DNA from 2 places in the Thermostichus sp. OS-CIW-20 genome. Region 2 is predicted to be linked to the other one. Evidence: riboswitches for the same ligand, from Rfam matches in the RefSeq annotation. Region 2 holds a riboswitch; the other holds the start of a gene.

Region 1 (3,212 bases), on a different contig from region 2:
GGTCAGTGGTCGGGCACAGCTCTAGAGCTCTTGCCCACACTACCAGATCTAGTAGAAAGCGTTGGCCCGATCAGTGGCCTATTGACTGCCTTGAATACTCATCCTGAAGCTAACTGGTTGGTTGTTGCCTGTGATCTACTGAACCTTCGGTCAGAAACAATCCAAAAGCTGCTGGATCACTACCAAGCCGAAACAATCGCAACTTGCTATGTTAACCCCGAGCGCGGCTTCCCGGAAGCTCTTTGCGCCATCTATACTCCTCAAGCTGCAGCGGTACTAGAAAGGGCTTACGCGGAAGGGGTGTACTGCCCTGTGGAAATCCTCAGCAGGCAGCCCTGCACCCTAGTTACCCCCAACCATGAGGTCGAGCTCATGAACGTCAATACCGCCGAGGAGTATGCCACTTTCCAATCAGTTTGGGGTAGTTGCAGCCATGGTAACTCAATCTGTCCTAAGTAAGACCGTAACAATTCAATATGTAGCAGTGCTGCGGGAACAGGCTCAGCGGAGCAGCGAAGTGCTGCAAACCAGTGCAGCAAACTACCTAGAGCTCTATCAGCAGCTGCAAGCAAAGTATGGATTTTCGCTAGCAGCGGAGGACGTTAAGGTTGCTGTCAATCATGAGTTCTGTGACTTGACTAGGCCGATAGATGAAGGTGCCTTGGTAGTTTTCATTCCACCAGTTTGTGGGGGCTAAATGCTGCGTTTTCTAATTGTGGATAGCACCATCCAGCCAGCTGAACTCAGTCGTTTGCTCGTCAATAACACAGCGGGTGCCTTAGTAACCTTCGAGGGCTGGGTACGCAACCACAGCCAGGGCAAACCTGTTCTCAGCTTGGAGTACGAAGTCTACGAGATCCTTGCCCAGAAGGAGGGCGAGAAGATCCTCCGAGAAGCCCACGCCAAGTTTGGCCTCTGCGGTGCTGTTGCCTGTCACCGCCAGGGTCATCTTGCAATTGGTGATATTGCGGTTTGGGTTGGTGCTACAGCTGAACATCGCGGCGCCGCTTTTGCTGGAGCACGTTACATCATTGATGCAATCAAGGAGCGCTTGCCCATTTGGAAAAAAGAGTACTACTGGGGTGAGCCGCCGCGTTGGGTTTTGTGTCAGAAAGCAAAGCCTTTGTTCCAGCAATTCCATAAGAACGCTATTGCTCGGCAGCCTTGCGGCGATACCCCCTAGCCTCTCTGCTAGTATCAGTGAGGTACCTGACCTGGGGCTGTAGCTCAGCCTGGATAGAGCAAGCGCCTCCTAAGCGCTAGGTCGGCGGTTCAAATCCGCCCAGTCCCGCTAAAACCAGTGATAGGATAAAGTCTACTGTCGGTTCTGACGGGGATCAGCCGTCAGAGGCAACGGGGAAAGTGCAGTGAGAATCTGCCGCTGTCCCGCAGCTGTGAGCCGGTTTTGGACTTGGGATCCCTAGTTCGTTGTTGCAAGAGGCCTTGAGACGCAAGCCAGCCCCTCCAAAACTGAGCAAGTCAGAATGCCCGCCGGCGGTTTTTCCACAGTTCACCATATCTGCGAGGTACAGATATGCTCCCCATTTTGACGTTAGCCCGTTCCCGTCTCGAAGTTTTTTCATCGGCCTGCTTACGGATTTTCGACGCTCTCGGATCGTAGGCACTCAGTCAAAAGCGCGGACAAGAGAGCTGAGCAGTTAGCTCAGGGGCAGCTAGGAGGACGGTTGCTCGCTTTGGTTGCACAAAAGAGTCCTCTGGGCATCCCCCTGTGCAGAGTGGGCAAGCCGCCAGGGTGAAGGAACGCCTTGACAGCTCCGGCAGGTTTCCTGGCCTAGGGAAAACCTTCTGCCGGGATGCCACCGATAGGCATGTCGGCGGCCATCTCTTGCTGCCTAGGTTGGATGACAACTGGCGGCAACCTCAATTACCGAATTCGATTCAGGACAAGGTACCTTATGGCCATTGAAACTCAAACCCTAGGCTATGCCCGCATGGGCAAGCGCCGCGAGCTGAAGAAAGCCCTGGAGGCCTTTTGGGGCGGCACCCTGGAGGCGGAAGCCTTGTTGGCGACGCTGCAGGATCTGGAGAGTCAGGCCTGGCGAACCCAGCGACAGGCCAACCTCGACCACATTGCCGTAGGAGATCAAACCCTCTACGACCACGTTTTGGACTGGGCCACCTGGCTGGGGCTGATTCCCTCCCGGTTTCAGAGCTTATCAGGCCTGGAGCGCTACTTTGCCATGGCGCGGGGGCAGGAGGGGCTGCCGGCCTTGGAAATGACCAAGTGGTTTGACACCAACTACCACTACCTGGTGCCGGAAATTGAGGCCGACGCGATCCCTCAGGCCCATTTCGACGACTTCCTGGCCACGGTGCGACGGGCGCAAGGGATCCTAGGAAACCGCACCAGCCCCGTCCTCCTCAGTCCGGTTACCCTTCTTGCTCTAAGCCAGCGCTCTGGCGAGTTGCGGGGGGATCTGGAGAAGCTGCTTCCTCTCTACAGAGAACTCTTGCAGGAGCTGCAGCGCCTGGGGATCCGGGAAGTGCAAGTCCATGAGCCCATCTTGGTGACCAGCGAAGGCAAAAGTCTTCAGGAAGCGGTGGAGCAGACCTACCGCTGGCTTGCAAGCGTGGGGATCCCTCTCCACCTGGTTACCTACTTTGACGACTTGGGGGAGACTTACCCCTGGGCGGTGGAGCTTCCGGTAGCTGGCCTCAGCCTCGACTTCACCCGCGGCCACAACCTGGAACTGGTCAGAGCCCACGGCTTCCCCGCCGACAAGATCCTGGGGGCGGGGGTAGTGGACGGGCGCAACGTCTGGCAGATCCAGCCCAAAGCCGTTCTGGCCACTCTGCAAGAGCTGCAAGCCCTAGCCCCCAACCTGCGGGTGCAGCCTTCTTGCTCGCTCCAATTTGTGCCCCACGACGCTGCTCTGGAAACCCACCTGCCAGAGCCTTTGCGCAATGTTCTCAGCTTTGCCGAGCAGAAGCTGGCCGAGGTGGTTCTGCTGGCCCGCACCCTCAACGGCGAAGACACCGCCGCCCAGCAGCAGGAGCTGGAGCAGCAGTGGCAGGCCTTCCAGGACTTCAATCCCCCCAACTCTACAGTGCGCCAGGCCTTGGCCAACCTGACGGCGCAGGACTTCCAGCGCTCCCTTCCCTACGAGCAGCGTATAGGCCGGCAGGTCAAGCTGCCACCGCTGCCGACCACCACCATCGGCTCTTTTCCCCAAACCCCCGAAGTGCGGCAG
Region 2 (3,212 bases):
CCCAAGAGGAGCGGGAGAACATCATCGTTTCTGTTTTTTCGCTAGCAGAACCACCGGAGCAGGAGAACCAGAGGTCAGGTTCACAGATCGCCTGCCTGCATCTCAGTTTATCCCGCCGGCAGCCTCTGTTTCTCGCTTAGGGCACTTGCCAAGCCCGCTGGTGGTAGCTCTGCAATTCGGCCCAGGGATCCGCTGCTGCTGCGGGGGTATGGCCGTGGTTGTGGTGATGGTGAGAGTGATGGTGATGGGATCCGTGCCCATGGGAGTCATGGTCATGGTGATGAGTATGCCCCGCTCCCAGCTCTGCGCTCACCGCCAGGCGAAACTTGCAGAGGTGGCAGTTCATCAGGGTTTGGCCCTGGAGAGCTTCCTGCTCCAGTTGCTGCAGGCTGTGCAGCACCGCGTCCACAAGGCCCAATTCCGGCAGCATCAGCCAGTCGATCTCGGGGTATTGGCGTCGCCGTTCTTGCACCGCCGCCTCGATTTTTTTCACCAGCACCCCTGTAAAGAGAAAATAGGGCAGCACAACCACCCGGCGCGGCTGCCAAGAGAGGGCCCGCTCCAGACCCACCGGCAGGCGGGGATGGGTGATGCCGATAAAGCAGGTTTCCACGGCAGCAAACCCGGATCCTTCCCAAAGCAGCCGGGCCAGCTTACAGGCTTCGGCGTTGGCTTCGGGATCGCTGGAGCCGCGACCGACAAACAGCAACACCGTTTCCGCCCCTGGGATCTGCTGCGGCTGGGCAGCCAGCAGAGTGGCCAATCGCTCCCGCAACAGTTGCAAGATCTCGACCCGGATCCCCAGCGGCCCGCCGTAGTGGATGCGCAACTGCGGGTGGAGGGCCTGCAGACGATCCAGCTCCACCGTCACGTCGAACTTGTTGTGGCGCGCCCCAAAAAGCAGCAGCGGCAGGGCCACGATCTCCTGCCACCCTTGGGCCAAGCATTGTTCCACCCCCTGGGCAATACTGGGCTGGGCTAGCTCCAAAAAGCAGGGGATCACCGGCCGATGGGGGGTGAGGGATTGATAAACTTGGGCCAGCTCCAGAAAGGCTTGCTGCCCTTCAGGGTCACGGGATCCATGGCCGATGAGCAACAGGGGCAAGGCAGGAGAAGAAAACTGCCCAACCGCACGGGGAGGGGAAAAACTGAGGACATCCAACACAAAAAACTCCGTTCCTTGTGAATCGCAAGGGGTACAGGACAAGGGCAGGTGGGTGTTCTGGCTGAGGGAGGGATCCCATCACAGTTGCGTCACAGTGGCGGATTTGCACCGCGCTTTCCCCAGTCTGCCTGAGCTTCTTAGGTTAGCTTGCCGCCTGCCGTTCACCAAGCCCCCCTGGGGGGATAGCCCCGGCCCCCTGCCTTGATCCCTAGCTCCCCTCTCCCCCAGGGAGAGGGGTTGGGGGTGAGGGTACCTCAGGGAGAGGGGTTGGGGGTGAGGGCCGAAAATGCCACAGCCGCAGGGCATTAGCCACTACGGAAACAGAGCTCAAGGCCATGGCTGCCCCCGCCAGCATGGGGTTGAGCAGCCAACCGGTGAAGGGGTAGAGCGCCCCGGCGGCAATCGGGATCCCGAGCGTGTTGTAGATAAAGGCGAAGAAGAGGTTTTGGCGGATGTTGGCAAGGGTGGCGCGGCTAAGTTGAATGGCGGTAACCACGCCCCGCAAATCGCCGGATATCAGGGTAATGTCGCTGGCGGCTATGGCCACATCGGTGCCCGTCCCGATGGCGATCCCCACATCGGCTTCTGCCAGTGCCGGCGCATCGTTAATGCCATCTCCCACCATCGCTACCCGGTGGCGGGGCCGTCTGAGCTGGCGAATATAGGCTGCCTTTTGCTCAGGGCGGACTTGGGCGATCACCCGGCGAATGCCTGCCTGCCGAGCAATGGCCTGGGCGGTGGTGGGGTTATCCCCGGTCAGCAGGATCACCTCCAGGCCCATCTCCTGAAGCTGGCGCACCGCTACAGGGGAGGTGGGTTTAATGGGGTCGGCAATGGCCAACAGCCCCACCAGACGGTGGGATTGCGCCACGCCGATCACCGTTTTGCCCTGGCTTTCCCAGGTCTGAACCCGCTCCAACCAAGAGGGATCCCAAGCGATCCCCATCGCCTGCAACCAGCTCAGCCGACCGATGCCGACCCACTGATCCTCCACCCAGGCTTCTGCCCCCTCGCCCACTTTTGCCTGAAAGTGCTGGGCCGGCGGGATCGAGATGCCTTCGGCTTCGGCTTTTTGCACCACTGCCTGGGCCAGCGGATGTTCCGAGTGTTGTTCCACCGCTGCTGCCAGGCGCAACAGGGCTAGGGGGGAAGATCCTGGCGTCCAGATCTCGGTGACGCTGGGACGGCCCTCGGTGAGGGTGCCGGTTTTGTCCAGGACGACTGTGCCCAGGCGATGGGCCAGCCATTCCAGGCTTTCGGCCCGCTTCACCAGGATCCCCAGTTCTGCCCCCCGCCCCGTCGCCACCATGATCGAGGTGGGGGTGGCCAACCCCAGCGCACAAGGGCAGGCGATGATCAGCACCCCAATGGTGTTCACCAAAGCCAGCGTCGGATTGCCCGCCAGCCCCCACCAGAGCACAAAAGTTAGGATGGCTACCCCGATCACCGCCGGCACAAACCAGGCCGTCACCCGATCCGCCACCTGTTGAATGGGAGCTTTGGATCCCTGGGCCTCCTGCACCAGGCGCACGATCTGGGCCAGAAGCGTATCTTTGCCCACCCGCCGCGCTTCCATCACAAAGCTGCCCGTCTGGTTGAGGGTGGCCCCGATAACCTCATCTCCTGCCGACTTGCTCACCGGCAGGCTCTCGCCCGTCACCATCGACTCGTCCAGGCTGGAGGATCCTTCCAGGATCACCCCGTCTACTGGCACCTTCTCACCGGGGCGCACCCGGATCCGATCCCCCACCTGCACTTCCCGAATCGGAATATCCTGCTCCACCCCCTGGCGAATTACCCTTGCCGTTTTCGGTTGCAGCCCGATCAGCTTGCGAATGGCCTCAGAGGTTTGCCTTTTGGCCCGTTGCTCCATCCACTTGCCCACCAGAATCAGGGTGGTGACCACCGCCGACACCTCATAATAGACATCCGGGTGCAGTCCTTGCCGGTGAAAATAGTCGGGGAAAACCGTTGGGAAAATGGAATAGAAGAAAGCCGCGCTCGTCCCCAAGGCCACCAGCGTGTTCATATCCGCCGAGCGCCGTTG

What was found. A riboswitch is a leader RNA that binds a small molecule or an ion and turns the genes downstream of it on or off. The one in region 2 is predicted to bind cobalamin.
Region 1: it holds a riboswitch for cobalamin, as region 2 does, so the genes downstream of both, metE (5-methyltetrahydropteroyltriglutamate--homocysteine S-methyltransferase) here and ACVWXC_RS11840 (sirohydrochlorin chelatase) in region 2, are expected to answer to the same signal.

Annotation. Positions count from the first base shown of each region.
Region 1 is NZ_JBSSEF010000014.1:10,315-13,526, reverse strand. It holds gene moaC (cyclic pyranopterin monophosphate synthase MoaC) at 1-459, shown strand, start outside; gene ACVWXC_RS06975 (MoaD/ThiS family protein) at 398-697, shown strand; gene ACVWXC_RS06970 (molybdopterin synthase catalytic subunit) at 698-1,183, shown strand; tRNA gene ACVWXC_RS06965 (tRNA-Arg) at 1,217-1,291, shown strand; cobalamin riboswitch at 1,306-1,510, shown strand; gene metE (5-methyltetrahydropteroyltriglutamate--homocysteine S-methyltransferase) at 1,917-3,212, shown strand, end outside.
Region 2 is NZ_JBSSEF010000039.1:16,195-19,406, reverse strand. It holds gene ACVWXC_RS11845 (hypothetical protein) at 1-25, opposite strand, end outside; gene ACVWXC_RS11840 (sirohydrochlorin chelatase) at 137-1,165, opposite strand; cobalamin riboswitch at 1,196-1,338, opposite strand; gene ACVWXC_RS11835 (heavy metal translocating P-type ATPase) at 1,374-3,212, opposite strand, start outside.